One region of the Sporosarcina sp. Y1009 genome, then DNA from elsewhere that is predicted to be linked to it. Evidence: riboswitches for the same ligand, from Rfam matches in the RefSeq annotation. Region 1 holds a riboswitch; the other holds the start of a gene.
The links. Region 1 has a riboswitch for S-adenosylmethionine ahead of AC25Y1_RS07855 (methionine ABC transporter ATP-binding protein). Riboswitches for the same ligand answer to the same signal wherever they lie in the genome.

Region 1 (16,912 bases):
ACAATTGTCGATACATTACAGAAACGATGGTCTGCTTCTTATGACATCGTCGTTCGTCCAGAAGGAACCCGAAGTGTTACGGAGGAGAAAAAATTGTTGGAACCCAACTACTTAAGCGGCTTAAGTGGAGGGATTAGTGTTGAACAATATGAATTGATAAAGGATATACCGGGTGTTGAGGTTGCTGCACCCATCGCGATGATTGGTTACGCAATCTATAATGTGAATTTTAATACAGTTGAGTTACCTGAGGATGGCATTTATAGAAGGACAACGACGACAACCGTAAATAATGGGATAGGCGAGGAAATAGAATCCAATAATTCCTACTTTCCAATTAATGTTTGGGACATTTCAAATAAAGGACCTGAATACGGAGTTGGTGCTCCGCATACGGATTTGATGGTTACTGGAGAAACCCTTTTGGCTGGAATCGATCCTGAACAAGAAGCGAAATTAGTTGGACTAGATCAAGCAATCATTGATTTGGGAACAAGTCGGTATTTTGAGGATACCGATACCTATTATTTCAATGAATCAAATAAATACCATGAATTTCCGATCATTGTAAATCAAAAAGCATTTACCCAAAAGCAAGTAGATATTACCTTTGAACGCCTTAATATTTCGATTAACGAAGACAATGCCAATGAAATAATGGAGGGCGTTAAGGAAGGCGGTGGCGTAAGTTATCTAGATACGCTTGAAGGAGAGGTAACTGATACATTCTCTTTTACAGGAGAAGAAGCCTTTGAAACATTTGTCAGCAGGATGACAGGCGTTGATTGGAAAACAGGTGAAGTAGTTGAAGAGAACGAATCGAAAACATACGGTGAAGACATTACAGGCATTGTGTTTAAGCCAAGTCCATTGGAGTATCGTGAAATCTCAAGTCCCTATGCAGATAGGTGGCCATATTCTTACCAAGTGATTCCTTTCCAGAATGGTGAAGATATCGTAGGCGTGTATCAAAATAAGCAGTCTTTTCGAGAACCTAAGTTAATGGCAGAAGAATACTTGGACTTACCGCAAGTTAAACCAAATTGGATAGGCTTTTATGATTCTGGTAATCTCGCAATATCAAAGGATCCAGCAAGTGAATTGCCAATGGAAACCTATCGCCCCGCCACTGCCGAGTTTGTCATGGATTCAGAAGGTAATCCAGTGAATCCGCCTAAAATGTTAAAACCAATTGGTGACCGTTATAGCTTTTTAACCGACCCGCCCGGAATGTTAACGACAATAGAAGCAGCAGAAAAGGTGTTAGGTGATAAGCCCATTTCAGCAATCCGGATTAAAGTATCCGGAATCGTAGATATAGGCGACGAAAGTCAGGCTCTATTGGAACAAGTCGCGAGGGAAATCGAAAGTAAAACAGGTCTCATTACAGATATCACGCTAGGCTCGTCCCCGCAGCTAGCGTTAACCTATATCCCTGGCTTAGATGATAAAAGCGATATTGGTTGGTTACAACAACCGTGGGTGAATATTGGGTCCTCTATTTCGATTTTCAGGGAAACAAAAGTTGGCTTTTCAGGCATCGTTGCGAGCGTGATTGCAGTTGCAATCGTCTATGTGTGGGCTTCCGGGATCGTTAATTTGCTAGCTAGAAGAAAAGAATTTGCTGTATTACTTTCTATTGGCTGGCGACCGAGTCAATTAAGTCGTCTATTGTTCTTGGAATCTAGCATAATTGGTCTATTCGTCGCGTTAATTTCCTGGATGATGCTCGGTTTTGTTTTTGTATCGGGTGAAGCAACGATATCCTTTAATCGTTTCTTATGGACCGGTTTATTTGGACTTATCGTTTACGTGCTAGGAGCGATTATTCCGATGATGTTAACACGGAATATTTCTCCATATGAGGCAATGCGTACAGGAGAAATATCGGGCAAAAGTAAGCGGATGTTCCAGGCTAAAGGCATTAATCGTATGGCTTTTAACCATTTTATCGGAAAGTGGAAAAGGAGTTTTCTATCGGTTATTTCGATTGCACTACCTACCGCTTTATTGGCTGTGTTTCTCTACATTACATTCAGGTTAAAAGGAATCATGTACGCCTCGTTATTGGGGGAGTATGTGGCATTGGAGATTGGACCTACACATTATGTTGCCATCATCGTGTCCTTAATAATCGCTGTTTTAACTACAGCGGAAATTATGTGGCAAAATGTTTCTGAGCGAAGAGAAGAAATTTCTTTACTACAAGCAATCGGATGGAAAAGATGGAGCATTCGTCGGTTGATTTTAGCAGAAGGAATCTTTAGTGGTTTGTTTGCCGCGGTGATAGGTCTAACAATTGCATTTCTGATGATGTGGGGGTTATATGGTACTTTCCCGAAAGATGAAATTGGATTTATCTTAGCGACAGGATTGATCCCAGTAGTCATTGGGTTAATCGGCACAATCTTCCCTGCGGAAAGAGCCGTTCGAATCAATCCAAGTCAAGGGATGGGCGGAAATATTTCGAATCGAAAAGCTGTGGAAAGACGTTTAAAATGGGTTCTGATTTCAACATCCGTGTTATTGGTGGGCACTTTTCTAGTTACGATGGTAAAGGTTGCCCCAAACATTGAACGGGCTCATACAGGGGTTGAAGCAGAGCAAGTCTTTCGTCCAACAGAAGGCGGTGTTGAGGAAAAGACAGATGTCAATAAACCGGACCAGGACACTGATGGTGCGGAAACAAATGATATTTTCGAAACCCCAGGAGAATATGAATTGGAATTCACGGAAAATGAAACCAGTCAGGGAAGGCTAGCTTTATCCTACGAGGCAAAAGAAATAGAGAGTAGTTTACCGCCTGCAGAAGCTGGGGAGAAGAATATTGCCATCGAATTTTCTTTTGAAATACTAGATTCGGGGTCATATGTAATGCGGCCAAAGCAAAATTTTTCGCTTGTTGTTGGAGAGGATAGCTATCGCCCAGTCGAAGTGGAAGTGCTTGAAACAGAGGCTTCGGAAGAGGAACGTTGGTTAAATGGCTATCGAGATGGGAAAATGCGTGCCGTGTTGGAGTTTAGCGTTCCCGACAGTGTTGAAAATTATGGCTTGTTGTTGAGAAATGAAAGTTTAGGGAAAGGGATAATGGTTTGGTTTGAATAGGTGGATATGATACTAGCAAACGTAAAAGTAGAGTGGAATGTGGAAATTGCTCTCTGCTTTTAATTTCGTTGCGAATGAAGGTTTTTAAAGAGTGCTTCCAATGAGTCAAAGGTCACGACTTGCAAGCAAACTACCTAACTGTGCAAGCAAACATAGTGCAAGTGCAAGCAAAACACTACCAAGTGCAAGCAAACAGAGCATGAGTGCAAGCAAAATCCACAGTCCGGTGCTCTGTGGTAATAAAACAAGTAATTTCCTGTTTTTATCATTAATCAGAGTGGAAAGCGTCCGCTCGGAACGGAACTTAATGGGACTAGAAAAGTATTGGATAGCTCCTTTTTAATTATGAATATCTCAATTGTAGTATAATAAGTGTTACTACGAATTTATTTGAAGGAGTCATTCAATGAAAAGTTTTACAATCGATTTACTTTTAGAAGTGATGGGCGAATTATTTTCCAATGAAATATCAATCGCTATATCAGATACGAAAGAATATATCTATTATCGTCCAAGTAAACGGATTGACTTAAAAATTAATGCAGGGGATCCAGTAAAGGAAGGGACCATTGCTTATAAAGCCCTTGCCGAAAATCAAAAAGTTTCGGAGTTTATTAACCGAGACGTTTTTGGCGTGCCTTATCACGGCATGGCGGTTCCTGTTCATAATGACGGTGTACTGGAAGGCTGCGTTATGGCAATATACCCTGCTTATACGGATGGTAAGTCTGTTGTGACTGTCAAAACACCGGATGGCTGGATTCCTGTTTCATTTAAAGACGTGAAGTACGTTGAAGTGAAAGATCGGAAGACAATTGTCGCGGCAGATGGTTTTTTGGGCACGCATAAAAATACGCTACAAGAGTTTGAATACATATTACCAAGGGATTCCTTTGTTCGATGCCATAGATCCTTCATTGTGAACGTCCATCACATCAAAGAAATCTTCCCGGATACGCACTCGACATTTGTGTTGGCGATGGATGACGAGACGAAAATACCGGTTAGTCAATCATATTCTAGTTATTTCCGAAAATTACTAGGTTTTTAAATACGGTTTCAGACATGATTTTAAGTGCTCCAGCCAGTTTTTCTTTATTCAAAACGCATATTTCCTATTGACTGTTATAATCCTGTAGAATTAACTAAAAGTTATGAAAAGGGGAATAAACCAATGGGAAAACAAATAGATCGTATTAAACATCTTCAATTGCAAGATTCAGTTGTGACACCGGAAGAGGCGGCATCGTGGATTAAAGACGGTATGACGTTGGGATTAAGTGGATTTACTCGTGCGGGTGACGCGAAAGCGGTTCCATTGGCTTTAGTAAAACGTGCAGAGCATGAAAAGTTTAAAGTAAATATATTTACTGGAGCGTCATTGGGGTCGGATATCGATCGATTATTTGCAGAGGCTGGCATTATAAATAAACGACTGCCATTTCAAGCCGAGCCAACCATGAGAAAGAAAATTAACGATGGAGAACTTTTATTTGTTGATCATCATTTATCACAGACCGCGGAACTTATTCGTGCGGAAGTCATCGAACCAATTGATTTCGCTATATTGGAAGCGATTTCAATAACGGAAGACGGAATGATAATACCGACAACGTCCGTGGGGAACTCATTGACATTCGCAGAACATGCAAAGTCGATTATTATTGAAATCAATATGGCACAGCCGACTGAACTTGAGGGATTACACGATTTGTATGATCCAGGCAAACAAGGCGAGCGCCAGCCAATTCAATTAACAAATGCGGATGACCGTATCGGCACAATCGGTATTCCAATTGATGTGGAAAAGGTAAAAGGAATCGTTTTCACCAATCAATTGGACTCACCGTCAACGATTGTGGCACCGGATGAAGAAACAGAAATTATGGCAGAACATTTATTGACGTTTTTACGTGCGGAAGTACAAGCAGGTAGATTAACAAATAAATTAGCGCCGTTGCAATCAGGAATTGGATCAGTTGCAAACGCGGTGTTGCACGGTATGATTAACTCTGAATTTGAGGAGTTAGAAGTGTATTCAGAAGTGCTTCAGGATGCGGTTTTTGATTTGATAGATGCGGGTAAAGTGCGTTTCGCGTCCTGTGCTTCGATTACATTATCTGAAGAGAAAATGGAGCAAGTATTTGGTAACTTTGACAAATACCGTGACAAGCTAATCATGCGACCACAAGAGATTTCAAACCATCCAGAAATCATTCGTCGTCTCGGATTAATCTCCATTAATACGGCACTTGAGTTAGATATTTACGGAAATGTTAACTCTACGCATGTTTCTGGTGCGAAGATGATGAACGGGATTGGCGGTTCTGGCGATTTTGCACGAAATGCACGTCTTGCAATCTTTGTAACCAAATCAGTTGCAAAAGGCGGCGACATTTCAAGTATCGTACCTTTTGTATCTCACGTCGACCATACAGAACATGATGTTGATATAATTGTAACGGAACAGGGTTATGCAGATCTTCGAGGACTCGCGCCAAGAGAACGTGTAGGGTTGATCATTGAAAACTGTGCACATCCAATGTACAAGGATCAATTACGTGAGTATTATAACGAAGCCCTTGAAAGAGGCGGACAAACACCGCATGTCTTGGAAAAAGCATTTTCATGGCATACGAATTTGGCAAAGAACGGAACAATGCGTGAACTAGTTGAAGAGTTTGCTTAATCGATAACGACATACTAATAGAGTGCTAAACCGTAAAAGGTTTTAGCACTTTATTTTTTCTTATTCCCAGATATAATTTGAGTAAACAAGATCTTTTGAAACGAAAAAACGGTCAGGAGTTTTTCAGCCCAACCGTTCAGTAAAACTGTCCTTATATTCTTTTGAACCGAAATACGACCAGATTAATAACTGCCAACAGCAAACCAAGCCCTAACAAAAGAATGACCCCGTTTTGAAAGTGAATCGAAGGGTCAATCGACAAAGCAGCAATTTCCCCATTTAACACACGATGAATATCGACATATGTGAATGGATTAAATTTCGACGGCGAAAGTATCATCATTCCACCAAATGTTAGCCCGCTGACAATTAGTAGATTAATCGTTGGACTTTTAATGAAAAACGAAATCAATAGATAGAGTGAGTACAGGAAGAATGCCAAAACGAGTGCTAACCCAATCGCTTGAAGGAAATATTCACCCATCGTGATAAAATGGAATGAGTCATTCTCTGCACTTAACTTTGTATATTGAGGATCGAACGAATTGGGAATGGCCCCTTCATAGAAAAGCACTGGATATTGGAGGCTTCCAATCCCTTTTGTAAACAAACTACTGAAGAGAGGTGCGGCGACAATGAGAAGTATGAAACCAACCAAGTAAAGTAGACCACTGACATACTTTGCCACAAATAAACGCATCTTCGGAATCGGTTGAACGAAGAAAAAGTGCAAGCCTCTTTTCTTTCCTCTAGACTCAGCGCTAATCGTATTCCCGAAGATGAAGAGGCCAATCAAGATGATAATCGTTAAGTAATAGTTTGGCATCATTTGATAAAGATAGGTTAATCCGGTTTCACCGTAACGTTTCGTAAGACTTTTCCATCTGTCCAGTGACTTTCCAGTAAATTGGTCATATATAGTAGGATGAAAAAAGAAAAAGTTAGGTTCATGGGCAACTGGTTCGAGCCCGCGCTCCACTAGCCATTCTGTTTCTTCTTTTGTTACACGGATTGTAAAGGGCCCGATATTTTGATCTTCGACGCCAAAACCGCCATGGCCCGCTATGGCATTTTCAAGGTGCTCAATATCTTCTTGAAAGATATTTTTCCAATTACCTTCGGTGTAATCTTCCAGCCATTGTTCTCGCCATAGTATCGAGTTTTTAAATCGTTCAATGTTTTCTTCGATAGTCTGTATCTTATCGACTTTGCCGCTTTCTTCCGCTTTATTTAGTTCGATTTCTTCATTTTCAATCCAGTTCTCAAAGTCTTGTATAGTGCTCTTTACACCAGCAATATTATTTTCATGTAACTTTTCTGCAACAGAATAATTAAAAAAGTAAAGACTAACCGCTGCGATAAATGACAATAGAACAGTTGCCCAAATCATTTTTTGTTTCGTTAACTTTTTCCATTCAAATCGAAAATGCTTCATTTATATCCCCCTCTTCTCAGTGACGCTGATCGTAAGGAGTAAAAGGACAAGTGCACTTATAATAAGCACAGCAAGTCCACCCGGATAATAGGTCGGCAACGCAATAAGAACAGTTTCAATCTCTTGATAAACAAAAGGATTGATAAAATGGGTAACGTCATTCGAAGTCATCATCCAACCACCTATAAAGAAAATAAACAAAGCAACATAAGTGATAATTGTATGTCGAATGAAGAAGCTAAGAAACAATAATAAGGCAACCGCAAAGAGAGCGAAGCAAATTGCGATTAAAGTACCTTCTTTCAAGTAAATCCCGATAGTCGTTAATTGATCGGCCTTTGTTAAAAGTGGATACTTAAAGAAGTTGCTATCGGCCTGAGAAAAAATGGATGGAAGTAGGTAAGCGAGCGAAATGACAAATGATATCCAAACAATAAAGACGATGAACAAACTACTAAACTTTGTCATTATGTACTTCCACTTGGGAATTGGTAATGTGAAAATAAGTTGAGCATTATGATCCTCAAATTCTCTCGTAATAAATGTACCTAAAATAAGCAATACGATAAGAAATCCGATAGGGGTGATGGCTAAATTCATAACTTTTTTAAGAAAAACGGCCCCCTCTATGGACAAATCGAAATCCTCTTTCTTTAACCCCACTCGCTGCAACTCTTCATTAATCAGGATGGTCTCATCGATTTCTATCTGACCAAGAGAAAATTGTCCTTCCATTTCTTTATAGGTCATCGCCATTCGGTATACATCATTCTCAAGTTGAAGTTCTTGTGTTGACTCCTCAGTTTCAATTGCCTGTATTAATTCACGTATCAATCCATATAATTGATTACCAATTTCCAGTCTTGCCTCAATTTCAGGGTCATGGATTTTCTTTAAATCCTCCAGATCTCCTGAATTATTCGAACTGACTTCTGAGGAGAACTCTGAAAAGTAGGTTACTTTCTTAGGAATGATTGAATCTTGTTGTATGATATTTTTGAGGAAAATACCCGCTATGAAAAGCGCAGTAAAAAGAAATAAATAAAGGACGGTTTTCGTACGAATCATCTTTTTGAATTCGAATAAGAGAAGTTTCATTTTGTCGGCCCTGCTATTTCAAATATTTCCTCATACCGTTTTTCCGAACCTACGACTTCTTTTTGCATATCAATAATATCAACATCCGAGTCTCTAAATAAATCAATTAATGATTGGAAGCCTTCATCATTTAGCTGCACGGTAAAACCTTGTTCAGTTTCAGAGAAAAGATAGGATTTTGACGAGAAAATCGATTTCATTGGTCCTTTGTCTTCCACCTCAAAATGGTAATAGACTTGCTCGAAATCACTTAAATCTTCTTCGATTAGTTTGCCATCTTTTAAAAAGAGAATGTTTTTAGTTACACGGTCTACTTCGGCCAGGTTATGGGAGGATAATATAATTGTCGTACCACTTTCCGCCAACTCTACGAGTATTTTTCTTATTAAAATTGCGCTCGTAGGATCTAATCCGTTTAATGGTTCATCGAGCAGTAATAGTTGGGGTTTATTGACAATCGCCATCGCTAAAAGAAGATGTTGTTTCATCCCTAACGAATAATCTCCGGCCGTTTTTTTTAAATAATTTTCCATTCCGACATACGTCGCAATTTCTTGAACCCGCTTTTTAGGCAGGTTATGAACATCACAAATATATTTTAAATGGTCGTACCCAGTTAAATAATCAAATAATACCGTATTATCTTGTAAAAATGATACTTCTTTAAAAACAGAGTAATCTTTATTGGATTTGCCAACTAGTTGCACAGTTCCCGAACTAGCAGGGATTAAGTTCGTAATTAGATTTAGTAATGTCGTCTTTCCAACACCGTTGGGACCAATCAGTGCCCATATTCCCGGCGTGTCAATTGTAAGTGAAATATCATTAATGACGGATTGCTTTTTAAAGCGTTTCGATAATTTTTGCACAGTTAAAATAGACAAAATCCCACCAACTTTTCTGTTATTTTATAACTTGCTGTTAATGCATTTTAGACAGGAAAACTTAACAAAGGCGAATAACAACGCAAATAAGCTTATGAAACTATTTTCATAGTTTACTTCATCGATAAATTCTCTATTTTAATTAATAGTATCATATATTCAGATAATATACAAAATTTGCTAAAAATGAGGATTGAATAATATATAAATATATTTAAAGGCGGATGCCATTAGCATAAGGCAATTAAATCTAACTCTATAAAAAGCGACAAAAAAACTGAAGGACTCTAGTTTAAGAGTCTTTCAGTTTTTTGAATTATAGTGCCATTTGATGGTCAAATATGATGTTATTTAAATTGCGAAATTATAAGCTTCGGTAAACGACTAAAGCCGCCGCTCACATCATTCCGCCTTAGCAGCCAAAGCTCTCTCAAATTCCTTCTTCACGCGATGAAGCAATTCAAAATCTGTCAATAAACGATGCCCTGTTGACGCTAAAGCTTTAGCGCCAGTAATTAAAGCTTCATCACCCTGTTCTGACTTCGCGGCTTCTCTGAATTCATCAGTGTGCGCAACAAGATTATCCGGTCCGATTTTGATATACGGATGTGCAGTTGGCACTTCGTAGCTAATGTTTCCTGCGTCCGTCGAGCCTTTACCTTCTCTCTTTTCGGTATGGACTACTTCGCCAAGTGCGGAAAGTTCTTCATCCAAGATGTTATCAAGAACCGAGTTAAGGACAAGATCTTTTACTTCGTTCTGGAAGCGTTCGATTTTGACGGTTGCACCTGTCGCAAGCGCAGCCCCTTCAGCGACGTTCCGAACTTTATCAGATACTTCGACTGTTTTTTGCCATGATGCAGCGCGAATATAGAAGCGTGCGGATGCATATTCGGGAATAATATTCGGTGCATCGCCTCCGTGTGTAATAATGCCGTGAATACGAACATCAGACGGTAATTGTTGACGAAGTGCACTGATGCCGTTGAACAGTTGAATAACAGCATCTAACGCGTTAATGCCTGCTTCTGGTGAACCTGATGCGTGCGCAGGTTTTCCGTAAAAATGGAAATCAAGTGGATCTACAGCAAGTGATTCGCCTGTTGTTGCAGTTTTACCAGATGGGTGAATCATGAGTGCAACGTCAACATCTTTTAAAAAGCCTTGTCTGACGAAACTCCCCTTTGCACTACCATTTGGGCCGCCTTCTTCAGCAGGAGTCCCAAGAACGACGACGCGTCCGCCAGTTTCAGGAAGCGCTTCAGCGAGTGCAATCCCCGCTGCGACACTCGTTGTTCCGATGATATTATGTCCGCATGCATGACCTAACCCTGGAAGTGCATCATATTCAGCAAGATAAGCGATTGTCGGACCTTCTTTTCCACTGTCTTTCACTGCATAAAACGAAGTTTCATGACCAGCAACCGCTGTTGTCACTTCAAACCCGGCATTTTCCAACAATGCCACATGTTTAGCGCTCGCATACACTTCTTCGTTTCCGATTTCCGGTTTTGCATGGATATCCTGACTCGTTTGAATATATAACGCACGGTTGTTTTCGATAGATTGGAATAATACGTTCGTCTCTTCTTTTACAATGCTCATTATGATTGCCCCCAGTTCAATTATTTTTTAAGGTCTTCAAATAATGTATCAATTTCTTCCTGCGTTAAATTAATCAGATAAGATCCACCTTTTGTATCTTTTTCAACAGCTTTTGCAATATCTTCTTCTTGATATAACTCAACGATGCGTTTGAATGTTTTATTGTCTTTTTCCTTCTCGCTTGCTGCAATTAAATTCACATACGGGTAAATATTTTCATCATCGACAGATTCTCTAAAGATTGGATCCTCGCCTGGTGAAAATCCTGCTAGTCCAGCAAATCCATTGTTAATAACAGCAGCAGTCACGTCTGGCAATGAACGAGGCGTTTGTTGCGCGACCATTGGAATGATTTCTAAATTCAATTTGTTTTCAATAATTTTACTCGGGTCTCCAAATAATCCAAAGTCATCAGTTAGCTTAATGAGTCCAGCACTTTCAAGTAAGCGTAGTGCACGTGCTTGGTTTGAAGGGTCATCAGGAATTGCAATTTTGTCTCCTTCTTTGATCTCAGAAATATCGCTTATTTTTTCAGTGTAAACGCCAAGTGGTGCAAACATTGTCGAGCCAATTGGAACAAGTTCATTTCCGCTTTCTTTTACATATTGGGCCAAGAAAGAAAAATGTTGGAATGCGTTTAAATCAACATCGCCTTGTGCAAGTGCATTATTTGGCAAAGTGTAATCCGCGAACTCAATAAGTTCAATTTCGATGCCTTCCTTCGCAGCTTTTTCTTTCAGAATTGGCCACTGAGCACCGTCTGATCCATTGACGCCGATTTTCACTTTAACTGTTTTTTCACCATCAGCATTTTTTCCGGCATTTTCTTTAGTACCACAAGCCGTTAATATAGCTGCAGTTACAATCGCTAAACATAAAATCAATAATTTTCTCATTTTTCTCTTCTCCTTTTATGTAAGTTCATCTATTTTTTAATCAACGACGCATAATCTTTTTAGAAAGCGTATTTCCAATCCACTGTGCAACTTGTACCATCACAATAAGGATAACAACCGTTACAATCATGACACTTCCATCAAACCGCTGATAACCATAAGTCATAGCGATATGTCCAAGGCCACCGCCACCGACCGTTCCCGCAACTGCCGAGAAATCGATGAGACTGACTGAAACGAAAGTTAATCCTAAAATCAAAGGCCCAAGCGCTTCTGGAATAAGGACTGTAAAGATAATTCGTAACGGGCTAGCTCCCATAGCTTGTGCAGCCTCGATTACGCCGGGGTCAATACTCACCAAGTTATTCTCTACGACTCGGGCAACTACGAAACTGGCTACTATGGTCATCGGGAATATAGCTGCCGCCGTTCCAATGGTGGTACCCATTACCAATCTCGTAAGTTGTGAAATGGCAACCAAGAAGATGATAAATGGAATCGGTCGAATGATATTAATAAATATATTCAATATCCGTGAAACAGCTTTATTTTCTAAAATGTTATTTTCTCTTGTCACAAACAATAGTAGGCCAAGCGAGATTCCAATAATTGAACCAAAAATCAGTGTGGCGATCACCATGAGGAGCGTTTCGCCAGTCGCTTCTACAATACGTGGCCAAAACGTGGACCAATCAACTTTCATCTTTAATGACCTCCTTTATTTCAACGATCGTTTGAAGTTCCTGCAATACTTTTTGAATCGCTTCCGTATCGCCTTCAAACGAAACCAGCAGATTTCCGAAAAAGCGTTCTTGTAACTCTCGAACCGAGCCGTAGACGATGTTGAAATCGACGCCATGTTTTCGAGTTACTTGCGAGAGTACAGGGTTACTTGCAATATCGCCTTTAAAAATAACGCGGTATAACTGGGTACCACCTTTTGATCGCCATTCGTTCAAAAGCTTTTCCGAAGGCAAGTCCTGTTGGATGGATTGGATAAAGCGCTGCGTAGTCGAATGTTGTGGGTCGGTAAAGGTTTCGAAAACTTCTCCAGACTCAATCACTTCGCCTTCTTCCATGACCGCTACATTGTCGCAAATTGATTGAATGACATGCATTTCATGTGTGATAAGGAGAATGGTTATCCCGAACTCCTTATTGACCTTTTTGAGTAACCGTAAAATATCAGCAGTTGTGTCAGGGTCTAGAGCGGATGTTGCTTCATCACAAATTAGAATATCTGGGGAGCTGGCGAGTGCTCTGGCAATCCCAACACGTTGTTTTTGTCCACCGGATAGTTGATCTGGATAATCTTTCGCTTTATCAGATAGCCCGACGAAAGCCAATAGTTCTTGGACACGCTCTTGAATGTCTTGTTTTGATGCGCCGGCTAATTTCAATGGATAAGCGATATTTCCCGAAACTGTTCTTGAGTTAAACAAGTTAAAGTTTTGGAATATCATGCCGATGTTTTGGCGTTGTTTACGTAGTTCTTTCGCTGATAATGTACTGACGTCAATTTCGTTGATGAAAACAGAACCAGCTGTTGGACGCTCTAACATATTTACTAAACGCAGTAGCGTACTTTTTCCAGCACCACTAAATCCGATAATGCCGTATATCTCTCCTTTTTCAACAAAGAGGGAAACATCTTTAACCGCGTGCACCTCCCGTTTTCCAAGACTAAACGTCTTCGAGACATTTTTAAATTCAATCATGTCAAAACCTCCTGATAAAACTCTTATTCCGCGTTCACAACATCTCAGCCATCAGTGAAAAAAGAAAAAGCCCCTTCTTACTTATCATCGTTCGATAAGAAAAAAGAGGGCTTCTAGTATGTAAGAAACCATCTCGTCCTCATCTTCCAAATGCCGAAGCACTTGCAGGAATTAGCACAGTATTCATTCGTCATGAATCTGTTGCCGAGATGTCATAGGGCCTGTCCCTCGATCTCTCTTGATAAGAAAGTGATGTTTTGCTATTCAATTGTCGCAAGAATTAATCCTTACTTTAGAGCGAAAAGAAGTATAAGTCAATCAAATATTTGAAGTAAAATTATTCGAATTATTACCGCAGTCAAAATGAAAGTAAATTTCTTGATTCAAGTCTGTTAAATATGACCTATTTGTCCGAAAAAGCTATGTGTACTTTTAATTTGAAAAGTAAATATTGGTTTTGGGTCTGTGTGCCTATATGGAAGAAAGTCTATTTTTGTTTGTGCTAAAGGTTGTTTTTATAACGAATAATCTTAATAAAGTAGAATTTATTTCATTTTTTGTAATACTTTGGTATTAGTTGGAAGCATCACTTCATTTGACTCATTTTTTAGAAAAGGCAGAAAACGTGTTGAAAAATAAACAACTTACACCTACGATGAATGCAGTTAGTTTATTTGATTGCTAGCCAAACTAACTTACCAGCGTATCTGTATCGTAAATATGAAAGCGCTTTAATGGGTGAGGGGGGATACAGGAAGGAATGAGAAAATCAGTAATCGCTATCAGAAGTGGCAGTTTTTTTAAAGTTACAATAATATCTAAGGAGGCAAAAAAATGAACTTTAAATCTAGTTATTTATCTAAAAGTGTAATTCTAATGTTAGTTGCTGTGTTAGTATTTTCCCCCGTAGCTCCGACATCGGGTATTGCAAATGCTGAAAAATCTACTACTACTGTTGAAACCCGAGTAAAGGAAATTATTGAAGTAGATGGAGAAGCATTCAGGGATTTGAATGCAAATGGCGAACTGGATCGTTACGAGGACTGGAGACTTCCTGTTGAAGAACGGGTAGAAGATTTGGTCTCTAAAATGACTGTGGAAGAAAAAGCAGGATTAATGCTGATTTCTTCGTTTAATAATGATTCCAGCCGTTTAACTCTTCAAGAGAAAAATTTACGTAACTTCATCGTTCGTGATGATCCAGAGCCGCGGGATCTTGCGTCTCGAAATAATGAGTTTCAAGAACTAGGAGAGGCTTCTCGTTTGGGGATTCCGGTAGTGATGACTTCCAATCCGCGTAACCACGTGAACCCGAACCAGACATATGGTCATGCAGAAGCTGGTGGACAACTATCGACTTGGCCGGGCGAGCTTGGTCTTGCTGCGACAAGGGATACAGAGCTTGTGAAGGAGTTTGCCGAAATTGCTGCCAAAGAATGGCGCGCAACCGGGATGCATAAGCTTTATGGCTATATGGCAGATGTGCTGACTGAGCCACGCTGGACACGTACGGATGGTACATTTGGCGAAGATCCTGAACTAATTTCCAACATGATCACTTCAATCGTTGAAGGTTTTCAAGGTGAGGAATTAGACGAAAACAGTGTTGCACTAACCATTAAACACTTTGCTGGTGGCGGTCCGCGATTAGAAGGTACAGACCCTCATCATGAATGGGGAAGTACAAATGTGTATCCAACCGAAGGAAGCTTGTATACATATCACCTGCCACCATTTTTAGCGGCAGTTGAAGCAGGCACGGCATCTATCATGCCTTACTATGCAAAACCGGTAAATGAAGGAAGTGCAGATCAGCTTCCGAAGCATTTATGGTACACAGAAGATCAGCAATTTGAAGAAGTTGCCTTTGCTTATAATAAAGGGTTACTTCAAGGTCTTCTTCGCGATGAAATCGGATTCGAAGGCTATGTAAACTCTGATACCGGCATTATTAATGATGGAGATCGTCCTTGGGGTGTGGAACATCTCACTTTACCTGAGCGTTATGCAAAAGCAATCGACGCTGGAACAAACATTTTCTCAGGTGGCACGGATGTTGCACCACTGATTGAGGCGATTCAAACAGGATTGGTAGAAGAATCAGTGATCAACCATTCGATTACCTTCCTGCTCACCGAGATGTATGACTTGGGTCTTTTTGAAAATCCATATGTAGATCCTGAACTCGCACAGCAAATCGCTGATAATCCTGAATCACAAGCATTGGCAGATGAAGCACACCGCAAGTCCATCGTGCTATTACGCAATGGTAATGAGGAAACAGGACCAGTTTTACCGATTACAGATGAAGAAGCAGGCGATGTAAAGCTCTATGTAGAAGTCTTTGAGGAAGATGAAGAAGCTGCAGCAGCATCAAGTGAAGGGTTGAAAGCATCGATTGCGCTGGCAGATCCATTAATTGAAATCGTCGATACTGTCGAAGAAGCTACACACGCTTTTATCTCCGTGATGCCAGCTTTAAGTTGGAGAGAAGATGACACGGAAGATGATCCGCCGTCTATTGAACTGATTAAGGATTCTGATACCGGAATTGATTCGGAACGCATTCTTGAGATCCAAGAAAAAGTAGAGACGACGATTTTAAGCGTAAATATGACCAATCCATGGCTGATCAATGAAATTGAGCCGGGTGCAGATGCCGTATTAGCTACATTCAATACGACGCCAGATGCTATCGTGGACATCATTCGCGGTAAATTTAACCCAACTGGAAAGCTACCATTCACGGTACCAGCTGACAAAGAAGCGGTTGAAAATAACGCATCTGATGTACCTGGATACGCTGAAACATTTGACTATGTTTATACAAACGCTGTTGGTGACGATTATGCGTTAGGCTATGGTTTATCTTATGTAAGCGCTTCTTATTTAATTGAAGAAATTGATCGTTTGGAAGAGGACGGTCAATTCGCTAACCACGGAGCCGCTCGTTCACTACAAGCTCAATTGAATCCAGTTGCACAATTCGAAACTCAAAATAATGCCGAGAAAGTTGTTAAGCATGTGAAGAAATTCATTAAAAAGTTAGAACAACAATACGAAAAAGGCAAAATATCCGCGAGTGCTTATGAAGAACTTCGAGTAGGGGCAGTGGAGTTATTGGAGCTTTGGGAATAGGATAGGGAACGTGTACAAAAACCATTGAAAAATGATAACTCAGGATAATTTATAATACAGAAGAAACCCTCGATGCTTGGTGTAGTAGAGTCAGTTTGAAACTACTAACCTATAAGAATCGGGGGTTTTTGTGTATGCTTGATAGCTATTACAGAAAAATACTTGGAACTGGTGTCTCCCATTTCGCATGTGGATTATCCGCCCCAAATGGTATGCTATGAACGAGGAGGTAATAAAGTGACTGTTTTGTTATTTGTTGTCATTATATTATTTGCGTCTATTTTACAAACAAGCACGGGATTTGGCTTTTCCATCATGGCAACGCCGTTCTTATTGTTGATTTT
Region 2 (16,912 bases), on a different contig from region 1:
TAGTTTTCAGTCCTATTGGTTTCTTTTTAATTTCTCTTTCAACACCAATGATTAAACTCAAAAGCAACGCCAAGGAAATTTTTATTAATACATCGGGATAAAGCCCAACATCCGCAATCCAATCCAATATAATCCCCACTTTCATTTCCCTGATACCCTACTATTACCGTTATTAGATGATTTGTAACTTATTTTATGAATTAATGCAGAAATTAATTTAGACAAAGTTTTTTAATTCATATTGTAAGCCGGTAAAAGTCCTTTTTTATAAAGGTAAGCTACGATATTTAAGGGGATTGCAGAAATTTTCTTTGGAAAAAGACGTTTACGATAAAGCCCATAATATGCTTTTTTAAGGTCATGCCATTGCCTGCAGTTTTTCTTTTGTCGAAAACGTGCCACATCAATGATTTTGATCTCACCACTTGAAGTGATAATTAGGTTACGTAAATGAATATCTGAAGGATTTAGCCCCTTAGATCGAGCCAATGAAAGTGCATAATCAATTTCTTGAATATGAGCTACTGTAATGCGCTTTCTACGTGCAATACATTCGAAAAGTGTATGCCCTTTAATATAGTCCATGACAATATAGTTCAATCCAGCATCATGAATCGAAGGGTAGGAAGAGATGTTTTGAAGTATTTGATATATTTCCCCCTCTTCCTTCGCGATGTAGGTAAATTCAGGAAAATATACTTTCATCGCTTTATTTGATGATTTTATTCTAAAAACAAAGGCACTTCTGCCCGTCCCGATATGTTCTAAAGAATTATCATAGCTTATTAGACGATTTCTCTTATTAATGACGACTGTCTTTGCTAGTGCTTGATAGGTAGTCAAGGTTTGTCCTCCAATATATTATATGAAATAAAAAAAGACGTGATAACCAATAATTGGCCATTAACGTCTCGAAAATACAAAAAGACCTCACCAAATAATCGGTAAGGTCTCGCAAACAACTAAAGTTGCCAACAAAGCCGAGGGTTCAACCCCTGTGTTGACGACTTTGCTGTACTGCTACTCCCCTTAAAGGAAGTAAAAAGTTATTTAATTTGTAAGGCTTAGTATAAGCGCTGACTGTTTCGGAGTCAATGATTTTACTGTCAATAGCCGGAGTCTTCCGATGTCAAGTTGTCAATCATTTTATAATCATATTTTTGTAATGGTTTTTCGGCCGGACCTTCAATCACTTCTCCTTCAAATGAGAATCTCGAGCCATGACATGGGCAATCCCAAGTTCGGTCCCCATTATTCCACTCAACTTCACAGCCGATATGCGTACAAGTTGTATGGACAATATGAAGTTTACCGGCATCATCTTTGTAGGCACCTTTTCTGTGCCCGTCCAGCGTAATAACGGCACCTTCACCATTCTCTAAATCTTCGGGTGTTGTTTTTGGTGAATCTAGCTTCCCTTTTATCAACTGTCCGACAACATTGGCGTTCTCAACCAAGAAGTTTTTCAAACTCGGATGTGCATAGAACCGTGAAGGTGAATATAACTTTTGAAAATTATTCTCCTTGCCTAAAATCATATCCCGGAACAACAGTGCAGCCGCAGTTCCATTTGACATACCCCATTTTCGAAACCCTGTCGCAATCAAGATATTCGGTTGTCCAGATGTTAGTTCACCGATATATGGCAGTTTGTCCAGTGTCACTAAATCCTGAGCTGACCATCGGTAGACAATTTCTTTCAGACCGAAGACTTCCTCGCCAAAAGTCTCCAATGCCTCGTAATGTTCCATTGTCTCGATTCCTTGCCCGGTCTTGTGACTTTCACCAACAATAAGCACGATTTCTTCCCCGTCAACACTTACTGAACGAAGTGAACGTGTTGGCTCATCAGCACTGATATAGATTCCGCCGGGGAATTTCTTGTTCGCTTTAACAGCAAGCGCATAAGAACGATCCGCATACATTCTTGTCGAATAGAGACCTAGTCCTTCATAGAACGGAAAATGGGAACATGCCAAGACATGATTAGCTGTAATTTTTGGCGCTAATTCTCCGCGAGTCAGCACAACAGGTTGTTCACCAGTTTCAATATTCACTGCTGTTGTGTTCTCAAAAATAAGCCCGCCTTTTTCCGTGAATAATTGAATCAAGTGAACTAAGTATTTAGTTGGGTGAAACTGCGCTTGATTTTTCATCACAAGCACTTTTTTTATGTCTATATCGAAAGGAATACTATCAACTAATCCACCATCAATTCCAATCTTTTCGTAGGCTTCAGCTTCTTTTTCAACTTTCTTAGCATATTTCTCCGAAGTGGCGTATATGTACGCGTCCTGTGTGCTAAATTCACAATCAATTTTATGTTCGTTCACAGTTTTTTCGATAAAATTAAGCGCTTCAATATTCGCTTCATAATACAAACGCGCGTTGCTTCTACCAATATTGCGAATGAATTCATCGTAAATTAAATCATGTTGAGCAGTGATTTTGGCTGTCGTATGACCTGTTGTCCCGTTCATCACTTTTCCTGCCTCAATGACAGCGACCTTCAATCCTTCGTTGACCAATAAATAAGCAGACGTTATACCTGTAATTCCCGCCCCTACAATCACGACATCAACTTGTAGATCATCCTCTAAGCTTGGATACTCTGGAAACTCAATACCCGTCCTCCAATAGGACTCCGGATGCTCTGGTAATTTACCAATGTTTTGGGTCATTATATATCCTCCATTTCGATAATTGGATAATTGAAGGATTCCCATACAACATCTGGTCTAAACAATCGATACAAACCAAGTCTGGGAAAATAAAAAAACGACACCCTGATAAGCATTTACTCTCGCTTATCAAGTGCCGTTTTATGATTAATAGAGACAATAGTCAATTCTTTAGATTTTATAGATTGCGTGATGATTTAATAAAGAATGACATAATCAGACCAATGACTGCAAGTATCAATCCGAAAATAAATGCAGTTTGAACGCCTGCAGTTAAAGATTCACTCACTGCCGATAAACTAGTTGGATCTGTTACTTTATTTAAATAACTCGTTTGTGCAGCTGACATAATTGTAATGGCAACGGCTGTACCGATTGCACCTGATACTTGTTGTAATGTGTTCATCAAAGCTGTTCCATCTGGATATAGGTCTCTCGGAAGTTGGTTCAGTCCATTTGTTTGAGCTGGCATCATCACCAACGAAACACCTATAAAAAGAAGTGAATGCAAGAAGACGATCATGAATATGGATGTTGTTGTCGTTACGTTCGACAAGCTCCACAGCATAATGACCATTATAATAAATCCAGGTGTAACGAGTCCCCTTGGTCCGTATTTATCAAAAAGTCGACCTGTTATTGGAGACATAATGCCATTTATGATACCCCCTGGTAAAAGGACAAGTCCCGCTATAACCGGAGCTAACCCCATGCCCGTCTGCAAGTATAAAGGTAAGAGAATCATGGTAGACAAAATGACCATGAAAGTAACAAAGACGCTCAAGAGCCCCAAAGTAAACATCGGATATTTAAACGCACGGAGATCAAGCATTGGCGTCTTCATTGTAAGTTGTCTTATGGAGAAGACAATAAGCGCTATAAGACCAATTACAATGGTTGCTACAACGATGGTACTTCCCCAGCCTTCTTCTCCAGCGGCACTAAAACCATAAACAATGCCACCAAAACCAATACTCGATAAAATAATCGACAGAATATCGATTTTAGGTTTAGTAAGCGTAGAAACATTTTGCATATAAATAATACCAGCGAGTAGTGCAAGCGCAAGAAACGGTAGCGTGACCCAGAAAATCCAATTCCAACTTAAATTTTCAATGATTATACCTGAAAGGGCTGGCCCAATAGCTGGTGCAACCATCATCACCAACCCCATTAGGCCCATAATCGTTCCTCTTTTATGGATTGGATAAATCAGCAAAATCGTATTAAACATAAGCGGTATCAGTAAGCCCGTCCCAATCGCTTGAATTACACGCCCTACAATCAAGACATCGAAAATTGGCGCTGATCCTGCAACAATCGTTCCAATAATAGAAAATATGAGTGAAGCAATAAACAATTGTCGTGTACTAAACCATTGAATTAAAAGAGCAGAAATAGGAATTAATATCGCTAAGGTCAATAGAAAACCTGTAGTTAGCCATTGAACGGTGGAATGGGGTACATCGAATTCCTTCACTAAACCACCGAGTGCCATGTTTAAAGCTGTTTCACTAAATAACCCAATAAACCCTGCAATTAAAAAAGACAGCAAAATGGGGGTCGACTTGATAACTTGACTTTTTTCTGTTGTTGACATAAATAATTCCTCCAATTAAAAACTAAATCAATCTTGTTTTATTCTTTGCTGTTTCTCAACATCGACTGTTTGGTAATTACCCCATTCGAGATTGTGACTTGTATTCTGTCTGTACAAGCATAGAAATATCTTCAAAAGATAATAGCTCATTTAATATATTAACCTATTTACTATACAGAAATACAATACATTTTAATACTATAATGCCTTGTAAATAAACGAATCTATTAGAGAACCGAATCTCCCACTTATAGAACAACATGCGTCCTATTTTATAGTGCATTTCACCCATGATTTCAACTTGAATAATTAGTCGAAAAACCATAAAGATTTCCACTTTTCTTTCTACCGTTACATAGTAGAGACGTTTTTTCACTAAAATCAGAATCCAGTAGACTACCATGACTTTTCGCTTATATCAGACTATTTCATCAAAACCCCTTGACTCTTTCTAGAAATATAGATAGTATCTAATCTAACGTTTGATCGCTAATATCTAGGTATTCGATCGACATTCAAAACTAAATAGTATCGCTGCTTATCAAGAGAGGTGGAGGGACTGACCCTTTGAAACCTCAGCAACCAGCAAATCTTTTATTGTATGGTGCTAAGTTCAGTAGAATACATTCGTATTCTTCAGATGAGACGGCTGAAATTACAGTTAACTTTTAATTTTGTATTTCACCCTCTACTCATCATGAGTAGAGGGTTTTTATTTTTTCAAGGAAGGATGGTTGGAACAAATATGCTGTGTTGTGTATAGGAGGTGTTTTTTATGATTATTGATGTTCATTTGCCTGATTTATCATTCGTCAGGGAAATCGAAAAAACTTTCTACATTAACCGTGGTGTTTACAATACGATCGACGCATGGTTTTACGAGAATGGATTCAAGGATGTTTTAGACAGAAGAGTACATATTTTGAAGTTTTTGCACTACATAACAGCAAATGTAGAAGAACACTTGACAAAGCAACGCTTCCCAGAAGGATTAACGAATACGTTGGAAAGTTATGTGAACCTGCAAGAAGTAGTTGTTTAGTGTTAACGCAACAAAAAATTAGGAGGAACTTACAATGACAAAAAAAAGAATTTTATTAAACGCATTTGATATGAACTGCCCTAGTAACCAATCTCCCGGACTTTGGTCCCATCCTGACAATGAAGCACATCGCTACACGGACATTAATTATTGGATCGAGTTTGCACAGTTATTAGAAGAAGCGCAGTTTGACTCTGTCTTTTTAGCAGATGTACTCGGTCCGTATGATGTCTATGAAGGAAAAAGAGACGCGGGTCTTAGGCAAGCGGTGCAATCCCCTATCAATGATCCGATGCTCATTGTTCCGGCAATGGCAGCAGTTACTAAAAATTTGTCATTTGGCATTACCGCGTCTGTCACGCATGAGCATCCTTATACATTTTCACGTCGCATGTCGACATTAGATCATTTAACAAAAGGCCGTGTTGGCTGGAATGTTGTAACGTCTTATTTGAAAAGTGCAGCAATAAACATTGGAATGACCGAACAAATTGCACATGATGAACGCTATTCAATTGCAGAAGAATATTTAGACGTTTGTTATAAATTATGGGAACAAAGCTGGGAAGAAGATGCCGTTGTTCGTGACATAGAAAGAAAAATGTATGTTGACCCAGAAAAAGTTCACGACATTCAACATAAGGGTAAGTACTTCACCGTTCCTGGCGCTCACTTATGCGAACCTTCTCCACAACGAACGCCGGTCATTTTTCAAGCTGGTTTATCACCAAAAGGAAGTGCATTTGCGGCAGAACACGCAGAAGGGGTCTATGTCTCCATGCCTACAACTGATATCGCGCGTAAGTTTGTCGATAAAATACGCGGTCAGGCGGAGCAGTTTGGTAGAAAAGGCGAAGATATCAAAGTGTATAGCCTCTTCACTCCGATTGTCGGGCGAACGCAAGAAGAAGCAGAAGCAAAATATGAAGATTACAAAAAACATATTAGCCTTGAAGGTGCGATGAGCTTGTTCAGTGGCTGGACGGGAATCGACTTATCTGAATACGATTTAGATGAAGATCTACAGTTTGTTGAAAACGATTCAATGCGTTCACGCGTTGACATTTTCACAAAAGTGGATCCGGACAAAAAATGGACCATTCGAGAAATTGCTGAATTTGTGGGAATCGGCGGTATCGGTCCAGTTGTTGTCGGCACACCTGAAAAAATTGCAGATGAAATGGAAAGATGGGTTAAAGATGCGGATGTCGACGGATTTAATATAACGTACGCAATTAAACCAGGATCCTTTAAAGATTTTGCAGAATTGGTCACACCCGTTCTACAAGCGCGCGGATTAATTCGCCAAAAGGATGATGTGCAAAGTACGACAATGCGTGGAAATTTATTTGGAACCGATCGATTGCCTGAAAATCATCCTGGAAAAACATTTTCACTCGTCAATGTCTAAATCATTAACTATAAAGGTGGTCATTAAAATGAAAAAAGTCATAATTCCTTTTCTAGCATTGTTTACGCTACTTCTCCTGTCTGCATGCAGTTCTGGAGAAGCAAGTGGAGACAAAAAAGAGTTGAAAATCGGGGCGACGTCAGGGCCTTATGCAGATCAACTGAAAGAAAGCATCATTCCATTACTGGAAAAAGACGGTTACAAAGTAAAACTGGTTGAATTCAATGATTACATCCAACCAAACCGTGCATTACAAGAAGGCAGTATTGACGCAAATGTATTTCAAACATCCGTCTATTTAGAGGCTTTTAATAAAGATCATAAGGCAGATCTAGCAGTCGGTCATGCGGTACCCACCGCACCAATTGGACTGTATTCAGAAAAGCATACAGATGTTTCTGACGTAAAAGAAGGAATGAGGTTAACATTGTCTAACGACCCAGTTAGCACGGCGAGAGCCCTTCAAATGCTGGAACGTTTGGGATGGATTACACTTACAGGTGAAATTGATCAATCTAGAGCTTCTGAAAAAGACATCGTTGAAAACAAATACAATTTAGAAATTAAAGCAATTGACGGTGCACAACTTCCAAGATCGTTAGGCGATACCGATTTTGCATTCATTAACGGTAATTTTGCAATTTCCTCGGGCTTAAACTTGCAGGATGCCGTTCTTATAGAGGATACGCCGCCTGAATTTATGAATAACGTTGCCTATCACAAGGACAATTTAGACGAACCGTTCGCAGCGGCAATTAAAAAAGCCTATCATTCTGAAGCGTTTTTACAATATACGAACGAAAATAATGCGGAATTTACAAAACCCGATTATCAGAAAGAATAGGAGATAACCCCATGATTGAACTTGTGAATGTTACGAAAACGTATAAAAACGTCACGGCCGTTGATAATGTCAGTCTTACCATTCCGAAAGGTGAAATTTTCGGCATTATCGGTTATAGCGGCGCGGGAAAAAGTACATTACTTAGATGTCTAAATTTACTTGAAAAACCGACAAAGGGAAAAGTCCTCGTTAATAAAAAAGATTTGATGGCTTTGTCCAAAAAAGAAGTGCGAAAAGAACGATTGAAAATCGGCATGATTTTTCAACATTTTCATTTAATTAGCTCTGCGAAAGTATATGAAAACATTGCCTTTTCAATGTTGGCGGCCGGGAAAACGAAAGAAGAAATTCAGCAACGTGTTCCAGAGTTACTCGAAATGGTTGGGCTTGCCGATCGTGCCGATTATTATCCGGCTCAACTATCGGGAGGTCAAAAACAACGCGTAGGGATTGCACGTGCACTTGCGAACGACCCAACCGTCCTACTTTGCGATGAAGCTACGTCTGCACTAGATCCTAATACGACGGCGTCTATTCTGAAGTTGTTGAAAGAAATAAACGAAAGATTAGGGATTACCATCGTCCTCATTACACATGAAATGGCAGTTGTTCAAGAAATTTGCCACCGCGTTGCAGTGATGGAGAATGGTAAAGTTATTGAGGTGAATGAAGCGTATGAATTGTTTGCTGATCCACAAACTCCATTGGCAAAGCAATTTGTTCAAACCGTTCATTCCTTAACATTGCCAGAACGTTTACTAGAAGCAAGAACCGGATCCATTGCTCAAATCACCTTCCGCGGTGACTCTGCAGAAGACAGTATCATTTCAGAGACAATCAATCGTTTCAAAGTCATCGTAAATATACTGCATGGTCAGATCAGCTATATCCAAGATCGTCCGCTAGGTATTCTCATCGTTGAAATTAAAGGCGAACAATATGAAATTGAACGCGCAATCGAGTATATTACAAATCGAACGAACCGTCTGGAGGTGCTGGCTCATGTCTCCTAGCTTACTAAATGAATTCGGCGTCGCCTTTTTGGAAACTGCATGGATGTTAACAATATCCGTCACGCTTTCAGTATTAATCGGGGTCCCACTTGGAATTGGACTGTTTACGACGAGCGAAGGAATGTTTTGGCAAAATAAAATCCTACAAAATATATCCGGTACAATTATTAATATTATTCGTTCCATCCCATTTGTCATCTTACTCGTCGTATTACTTCCTTTAACGACATTCATTCTTGGGGATTCAATGGGACCTACCGCAGCAAGCTTTTCGCTAACGGTAGCGGGCATTCCATTTTATGCACGATTAGTGGAAAACTCTTTACGCGAAATTGACAAAGGCGTCATTGAAGCAGCTGAATCAGTCGGCGCTTCCCCGTGGCTAATTATTCGAAAAGTGTTATTGCCAGAATCTAAATCAGGACTCATCTCGGGTTTAACAGTCACAATCATTAGTTTGTTAAGCTATTCCGCAATGGCAGGAATGATCGGCGGAGGCGGTATCGGGGACTTCGCTATCCGTTTTGGCTATTACCGTTATCAAAACGAAGTCATGGTCATCACTGTCGTTTCCTTAATCTTCCTTGTTCAGTTCATTCAATTTATTGGCGATCGGGCTGCACATGTGGCTGATAAAAGGTAATTCAAATTCATAAATCCTTACATACGCTGTCCATGCAGCTTATGTAAGGATTTTTATTTTTTAAAACTTCCTAAGAAAAAGGTTCTTGTTGAAGCAGGATAAATTAAAAATAATGACATATCCTAAACATTAATCTAAATGTATGGAGGTTATAATTTGAATAAAGGCATAGATAAATTATTAAGTATTTTGCTCCTTTGCATTTTCCTTGTCGCTTGTCAGAATACTCATCAGACGGATAGGAACTCACTTCTCCCCTCCTCCGAACAAGAAAACAAACAGATGCGTGATGGATACTTAGATGATCAACCTCAATTTGAAGGTGGTTCAGAAAGAGACGTTCGTGAACCCCGTCCTGTTTCAAACGATATATTGCAAAAGAAATATCCTAATATCGTCTATCTACGTGGGGATCCAACGATTAATCAAGTAGCGCTGACATTTGATGACGGACCTGATATCCGGTTTACGCCTCAAGTGCTTGACGTTTTAGCTAAACATGATGTGAAAGCAACTTTTTTTCTATTTGGCGCGAGAGCAGAAGCAAATAGAGAGTTAACGAAACGGATTCATGATGAGGGGCATGCGATTGGAAACCATACATATTGGCACCCCAATTTACCGAAAGAGAGTTTAGAAAGGTTACGATGGGAATTGACAGAAACGGAACAGGTGATCGAGGAGATAATTGGTTTTAAACCACGTCTCTTCCGCTCCCCATATGGCGCTTTAAATGATGAGATTGTACAAGTATTGGCTCAAAATGATAATACGGTAATCGGTTGGGATGTGGATTCTCTTGACTGGAAACAACTTAGCGCTGACATTATTTCAGACAATATACTCAGTAATGTTGGTTTCGGATCCATTATATTAATGCATGATGGCACCGATTGGACAGCAGATTTATCTGGAACAGTTCAGGCTTTAGATACAGTCATACTAAAACTGAAGGAAGACGGAACGAAGTTTGTCACGGTTCCAGAATTAATTGGAATACCCGTGGCAAAATGAAAAAAGCATTGGGATCACGGAACAACCAGTCATCTCGAACCAAACCTTTTTAACAAAGTGATTTCGGAATTCACAGTCAACCTCCTTCATATGTTTATTGTACATATGAAGGAGGCGCTAATTTGATCCAATTTAATAAAAATCTTTCTAAAACCATCAAGCAGCAATCAGAAAATATATCCCCCACCAATATAGAAATTAAAAACAACTTCGATAGTATTATGAGATTTTCAATAGCTGTCTTGGATGAATCAAGGAAATTCAACAATAGTTACGACGGTTTAAACGAAGAGACTGAACATCCCTTAATTGATGAAGGCAACTTCAATCTCATTATTTAGCTAATCTTTTATATCAAAGAGATGAATCACCCTTACCTAAATTGTTTCCCGAAGGAGTACTTATTCATCCACTAGCCTTGATTACTAAGGCGGGTAGTAATTTTCAAGATGTTATGAGAAAGCTAAAAACTAGAAAAGTAATCTCATTAAATCGGGATTTAGTATTGCCTTGGCCTTGCAAAAAATCGAGATTAATTAAGAGTATAGTACTGATTGGGCAAGGTAGAAGATGGGGGCAGTGGTGTCAAGACGACACGAATCACCATGTAGAATTATGGTTACCAATTGGGATCGCGTGGGTCTATGGAGGAAATCACTCTATAACAGCTGGGATAATTCAAGGCAAAGGGGAAATTATTCCTAGGTATGTTTATGACATTAGTGATGTGTATGATTATGTGTATTGTGTTGGTGTTAATTATTATCGTAAAGAAGATGGCAGTATTATCTCACCCGTCCTTAATGCTGAGTTTGCGGCTATATTTGAAATAGGTCGTATAATGGCTGAGAATTCAATAAGTTATTAGATGCGAGACCAAGAACACTTAAACAGATCTTAATAGGAATAACAACAAAATTTGTTACCGAAAGTTTTCCTCATCTAATGAGCATTGAACAAAAGTGTCCAGTATAAAAAGTCGCCGCCTCTTCAGCTTGTGTATCAAAAAGCAACTTCGACAGTAAATCCTCCAGGTGCCTCTATATCGAAGATATCTTCTAATCTATTAAAATATACTTTCAATTTCGTAATGAATCATATCTCCTGACTTTCTTTTTTCGCCACAACTTCCAAAAGATTGTGCAAATAGGCAATACCTTTTACTTGCTCCACTAATACATTATCAATGTATTGAAGTGACTTAAAAGCCATTTCCTTAGCCTGCGTTACGTTGTTCTTATCAAAACCAGTCAATACCTCACGAACAATATCTAACGAGTAAACCACCCTTTGAACAGTTCGGATGATAAGCACCTTTCTAATATCAGATGGGCTAAATATACGGAATCCACTCTCTTTGTTACGTTCGGGCTTTATCAACCCTTCCTTTTCCCAATGTCGAATCGCAGAAGCAGACACATTCGCTTCTTTAGCTACCTCTCCAATCGTAAACCAATTTTTATGTTGGTAATCTGGAAAGGCAGTTAACTCGTTTAAATCAAGTATATCCACTGTTTTTTGTATGGTTTCCTTTTCAGTATGAAGATCAACCTGTGCCTTGTTAATTTGCCATAAGGCATCAAGTTCTTTCTCATTTATGATGAGTGGCATAACCTTTCGGACCAAATCCATCCCGAAGCCAGCATTCAATGCACGTATACACCGAAAATATGCCTCGTGCTCCTTTGTATAGATGCGGTATCCATTTGTCTCTCGCTCAACTTTAGGAATAAGTCCCCAAGATTCATAATGCCTTAATGCACTCGTACTAATATTCAACTTTCTTGCAATGTCAATGCCTTTCATCACTAATCTCCTTCTATAACCCTACAAAAGCTAATTAAAGTAAATGACGGGTTTTCTTATAATAATCCTTTAATACGAGTATATACAATAACACAACCTTATCATTTGCACTAATCTTGTATGATTAATGTGTAAGGTGAATTTTTAAAGTTCCCTAACTAAATTTAATAATGAGGAGAGAGATTAATGAATAATCCAGAAGTTAACCAAACTATCGTACCTTATTTCATGGTGCTAAATGCACCACATTTTATTGAATTTACTGAGAAAGTTTTTAATTCTGAGGTATTAACCATCGATAAGTTCGAGGGTACGGAAGGTGTAGTTCATGCGGAAATGAAAATAGGAGGAAGCATTATTTATTTTGCTGATACCTCCCATGATGGAAGCTGGAGTCCAGGAGTCTGTGGTGATTTACAGAATGACGGCTTAGTACCAATACAAATGTTTATTTACGTTGAGAATATTACTGAAACATATGAAACAGCCTTGAGTACAGGAGCCACCTCCATCATGGAAGTTATGGGTGATGAAAACAGTGGGTACATGGCAGGTTTTGTAGATCCATTTGGCAATTTATGGTGGCTTAAATCTAAAAAATAAAATCGGTATATTCATTTGGTATGGAACTGACTTAGTCAGTTCCATTTTTATTTGGCGACCGCGTTAGCTTAAGTTCTACATTGAAATAGCCTGTGTTTTGCCTCCAGGAGCGGTTACTATTATCTTATAAATTTTAGGCACGTAAGAAACTGTATGCAAGGTGCCAAAAAAATTCTCGTGATCCGTGTAAAAAACAGGAGATGTTGGAGTACTAAACCATTCATGAACCTCACTTACTGGCTTTATGGTCTGAGATAAATGTGCTAATGCTTCAACCCTGTCTAAAGAAGAGTCAAAATTTGTTTGATTGTAAGTTTAAAGATAGTCGGTGATTTATTTTATATCAGTTATTAGACAAATAATCTTCTAATTGAATGAAGGTGCCAGAGAATCCTTTTTGAATCAAAGCCTGTGATTCTACAAAGGTATTAAGCTCCTCTTTGGTTGCTGATACAGGAGTTTGAATCATTGTAAGGGTTGTTTTACCATCGTGTTCTAGGAACGTAAATGTATTCTGTACTTTCAGTGGCCAGGTAGTATTAAAAGGTGCGCGGGCGACATTGCCTTCATCATCCGAAAAGAATTGAGTATACACAATCTTTTCCGGAATGCTAATTTCATCGTAAATGAATTTGACCCACATGATATCGCCGCAGGGGATTTCTGACTATAGTGGAAGATACCACCTTGGCTGAACTCGAGCGTAGAAATATTAAATTCCCATCCTTTTGGTCCCCACCAACTTTGCAAATGTTCAGCTTGAGTAAATGCCTTAATAACGTTCTCCCGGGCAATATTAAAAGTGTGAATGATTTCGATTTTTGATGACATAATTTCCCCTCCAATAATTTGATATTCACCACCACGCGAATATACCGTGCTGTTCATTTTATAATAACCTAAGGAACTCTTTTTACACATAGTTATTTCCGTGAAGCCGGCATTTTACAATTAATGCAAATTAAAAAGATGACTTCGTAATAATACCGAAGTCACCTAATCACTCGAAATCACTCTGTAATAATCACTTCATCTGATAAAGGGACCATATTTCCTTCTATTTTCTTACCTTCCCATGCCGTTACTTTTAATTTATATCCTGTTATTTTTGAAGGTAGCTTAAGTTTTGTTGACATTTTCTTTGTTTTATTTTTCGGTATTGTTCTAGATGCATACTTAACATCTACTACTTCATTTTTTTCATTCAAGAGTTCCATCATTACGATAATATCTTGATTATTGTTTTTCGTATTTGTTACTTCAATTTCAGCCGTTATCATGTCATTTGGTGTTAGCTGGTTAATAACTTGACCTTTTTTATTTGTGAATATTGTCTTTACGTCCATTGCATACGCTGATTTTTCCCAATCTATTTTGTATTCCAATTCAGATATCCCGTCAGTAGCCGTAACTTTGATGAACGTACTATTTTCACTAGTAACAATTTCAACTTGAGCTCCTGGCTCATTAGCTTCGGCTTCTATAGTCAACTTATGCGCCGAGGTTATTGTATAATTCGTCCGGCCAGGTGAAAAATCTGACAATGGCTCACCATCTACCGTGACTGTTTTTAATGTTGCGTCGGTTTCAGGAACCGCAATTTGATATAAATTACTGCCTAGTGCATAGTAAATACTACCATCCACTCCCACTGACATATTGTTCATAAAATCTTCAACGAGCACTTTATATGCTAATGTTTCTGGCTCGATGGCAATTAACTTCCGCGATAATGTCGTATATAACATACCATCTGGTGCCCATTGCAAGCGATATGGGAACCATTTACTACTATTGTATAAGCTTGGTCGGATTACTTTACTTTTCACAATTTCTTTCGTAGCTGGATCCATTGCGAAAATGGTTCCATCCACTGCACCCCATAAATTTCCATCAGGACCAAATGAAAGTCCACCAATCATTCTTGGTGTTTCATCGATTCCGGGTATATCTGGCGTAAATTCTTCTATTTTCTCTCCCGTTTCAACATCCCACACGAATATTTTTGCTTCTGTCGCTTTCGGGTCTACGCCTAAGCCGCCCCATACAGATGTACCACCATAGATTTTTCCATCTTTATAGGCCAAAGCAATAATACTTTGATCTTGTACGACATTTCGATGTTGCGACCACTCATCTGTTTTTTCATCATAGATTGCTAAAGCGCCGCCTAGGATACCGTAATCTGGAATCGTTCCAACGAATAACTTATCATCCCCTGATGTAATGGCAAATGGACGGTCTTGCTGATCTGTAATATCATACTCAAACTTTGGATTACTATTTAAATCTACATCTGCTAGTGGATCATAGCTGTACATCATAGCCCCCACATAAGTTCCGTAGTACACTTTGTCATTTAGAAATCCGATTCCCTCTGGTTGTGCAAACGATGGGATATTTACTTCCAATTCATTTTCAAAAGGATTATAAATACTCATCCCACGCTGATAACCGCCCATATATAACTTTCCATCATGACCTGTTTCAAGTGCTTGGATGGCCACTGCTTGTGAAGAGATATCTAGCTCAATAAATTTCACGCTATTGCTAGTTGGATTGTATAGCATGAACTCCCCATATTGCGTCACCATAGCCAAAACGGTTTCTCCACTAGTTAACGTGAGCCACTCCATATCCTTCACACGGACAGTATCCGGAAGCAGTGGAATGCCTTCAATTAAACTAGATTGATTGACGCTAAAATCATATTGATACAATCGGTTTTGAAATTTATAGTAGATAAGATTCGCATTATGTGGTGACGGTTCAGAAATCATATTGCTATATTGGAATGTATGAACAACTTCGTTCGTTTCCGGGTCAATCACAAGCATTGTTATCGTACCGACAGAAACAAGAAGCATATCATTCACTATAAACATGTTTTCAATCGTTCCACTTTGTCCAGAATGCCCTTCAATGATGATTTCTTCTTTCTCACCTGTCACTCTATCTACTTTAAATAGATGCTTAGTCGTTCCGATGCCCACATAAATGTGCTCATCTGTGACAGCTATCCCCCTAGCGTATTGCTGCCCTTCTTTTACAGTTCCGTAATCTCTGAACTCTCCAGTCGCAATATCATACTCAAAGACACTTGCATGGGGATATGTCGATCCATAAATCTTTCCATCTTCTGTAGCCTCTAAATCCCATACCCAATCATCTGAAGGATTTACACCTAATTCTTCGATCTTTTCTAGTTCAGGTACATACCGATACAGTTTCCCATCACCAGTGCCCGCAAAATAAACATTCTTATCAGGTCCAACTGTCATTGCCCATAATGCTTCTGTATCGTTTACAACTTCTGAAAACTTAAGTTCCCCTGTTTCTGCATCCAGCACCGAGAACGTTCCTGGAAGACCATTCGAATGATAATACACTTCATTTTCTCCAAATTGATTCTCTTGAATGACAGATGCTTGTCCCAATTGTACTTGTACCATTTCTCCAAGATTTGTAGGATTGTTGTATTCTCGTTCTAAAGGTTTGTCCACCTCGGCTAATTCGAAAGTTACATCATCGAAATATGCCTCGGTTAAACTAATCCCACCTGAGTAAAAAGCGATTCTTGCGGTGACAGCATTGCTCGGAACATCCGTGAAAACTTTTAACTCTGTCCACTGATTTTTGGGCAAGTTTCCAAACAGTTCCTGTTTTATTTTGTCGGATATCAATCGATCATTCTGGTCATAATAGCGCACTTCAGAAACGATATTATGCGTTTGATTCACGACATTTGTCATGACTTTCGACAAATATACTTTCCCCGCAACAACCGGAAATTTATCACTTAAGACACGCAGCCCAGATTTGTCCGATGTATCATTAAAATGTAAGCTTTGACTTCCATTATTAAAAGTCGAGGTACTAATAGATATCCCTGATGCGCCACTTTCTGGCGTCCATCCTGGGATTGAACCATCTTCATTTAAAGCTATTTCAAAACCAGCGTTTACGACATTTCCTTGAACCTCAATTTCTTCCGCATAAAATGAAGCAGGTTGAGCGGGTAATAAACTGATGAGTAAGACCATGCAAAAAATGATGAGTCCTACTTTTTTAGTCGAATTCTTTTTCATACTACACCCCTATTCTTATTTTTTTAACCTTGACATCCCAAATGTCCGAAATGACTAAATTATGTGTCGACTTGTTCTCAAAATTACATTATTTTTCAACAAGAGACAAGTCTTTATAATGACTTTAAATTTCAATATTCATTTTAAATATCATTTATCACCACTTC

Region 2: another riboswitch for S-adenosylmethionine. It lies ahead of AC25Y1_RS17245 (hypothetical protein); the one in region 1 lies ahead of AC25Y1_RS07855 (methionine ABC transporter ATP-binding protein).

Annotation. Positions count from the first base shown of each region.
Region 1 is NZ_JBYHFO010000005.1:56,400-73,311, forward strand. It holds gene AC25Y1_RS07810 (ABC transporter permease) at 1-3,105, shown strand, start outside; gene AC25Y1_RS07815 (LytTR family DNA-binding domain-containing protein) at 3,512-4,156, shown strand; gene scpC (succinyl-CoA:acetate CoA-transferase ScpC) at 4,280-5,794, shown strand; gene AC25Y1_RS07825 (ABC transporter permease subunit) at 5,946-7,229, opposite strand; gene AC25Y1_RS07830 (ABC transporter permease subunit) at 7,230-8,327, opposite strand; gene AC25Y1_RS07835 (ABC transporter ATP-binding protein) at 8,324-9,196, opposite strand; gene AC25Y1_RS07840 (M20 family metallopeptidase) at 9,614-10,816, opposite strand; gene AC25Y1_RS07845 (MetQ/NlpA family ABC transporter substrate-binding protein) at 10,837-11,712, opposite strand; gene AC25Y1_RS07850 (methionine ABC transporter permease) at 11,753-12,415, opposite strand; gene AC25Y1_RS07855 (methionine ABC transporter ATP-binding protein) at 12,405-13,430, opposite strand; SAM riboswitch class I at 13,567-13,678, opposite strand; gene AC25Y1_RS07860 (glycoside hydrolase family 3 protein) at 14,265-16,568, shown strand; gene AC25Y1_RS07865 (sulfite exporter TauE/SafE family protein) at 16,806-16,912, shown strand, end outside.
Region 2 is NZ_JBYHFO010000020.1:17,149-34,060, forward strand. It holds gene AC25Y1_RS17225 (MgtC/SapB family protein) at 1-127, opposite strand, end outside; gene AC25Y1_RS17230 (protein kinase family protein) at 232-843, opposite strand; gene AC25Y1_RS17235 (FAD-dependent oxidoreductase) at 1,107-2,681, opposite strand; gene AC25Y1_RS17240 (DHA2 family efflux MFS transporter permease subunit) at 2,860-4,281, opposite strand; SAM riboswitch class I at 4,817-4,928, shown strand; gene AC25Y1_RS17245 (hypothetical protein) at 5,057-5,323, shown strand; gene AC25Y1_RS17250 (LLM class flavin-dependent oxidoreductase) at 5,358-6,734, shown strand; gene AC25Y1_RS17255 (MetQ/NlpA family ABC transporter substrate-binding protein) at 6,763-7,578, shown strand; gene AC25Y1_RS17260 (methionine ABC transporter ATP-binding protein) at 7,590-8,591, shown strand; gene AC25Y1_RS17265 (methionine ABC transporter permease) at 8,581-9,234, shown strand; gene AC25Y1_RS17270 (polysaccharide deacetylase family protein) at 9,391-10,248, shown strand; gene AC25Y1_RS17275 (hypothetical protein) at 10,371-10,589, shown strand; partial or broken gene AC25Y1_RS17280 (DUF6710 family protein) at 10,625-11,116, shown strand; gene AC25Y1_RS17285 (MerR family transcriptional regulator) at 11,344-12,054, opposite strand; gene AC25Y1_RS17290 (VOC family protein) at 12,241-12,657, shown strand; gene AC25Y1_RS17295 (SRPBCC family protein) at 13,001-13,300, opposite strand; gene AC25Y1_RS17300 (NHL repeat-containing protein) at 13,668-16,745, opposite strand.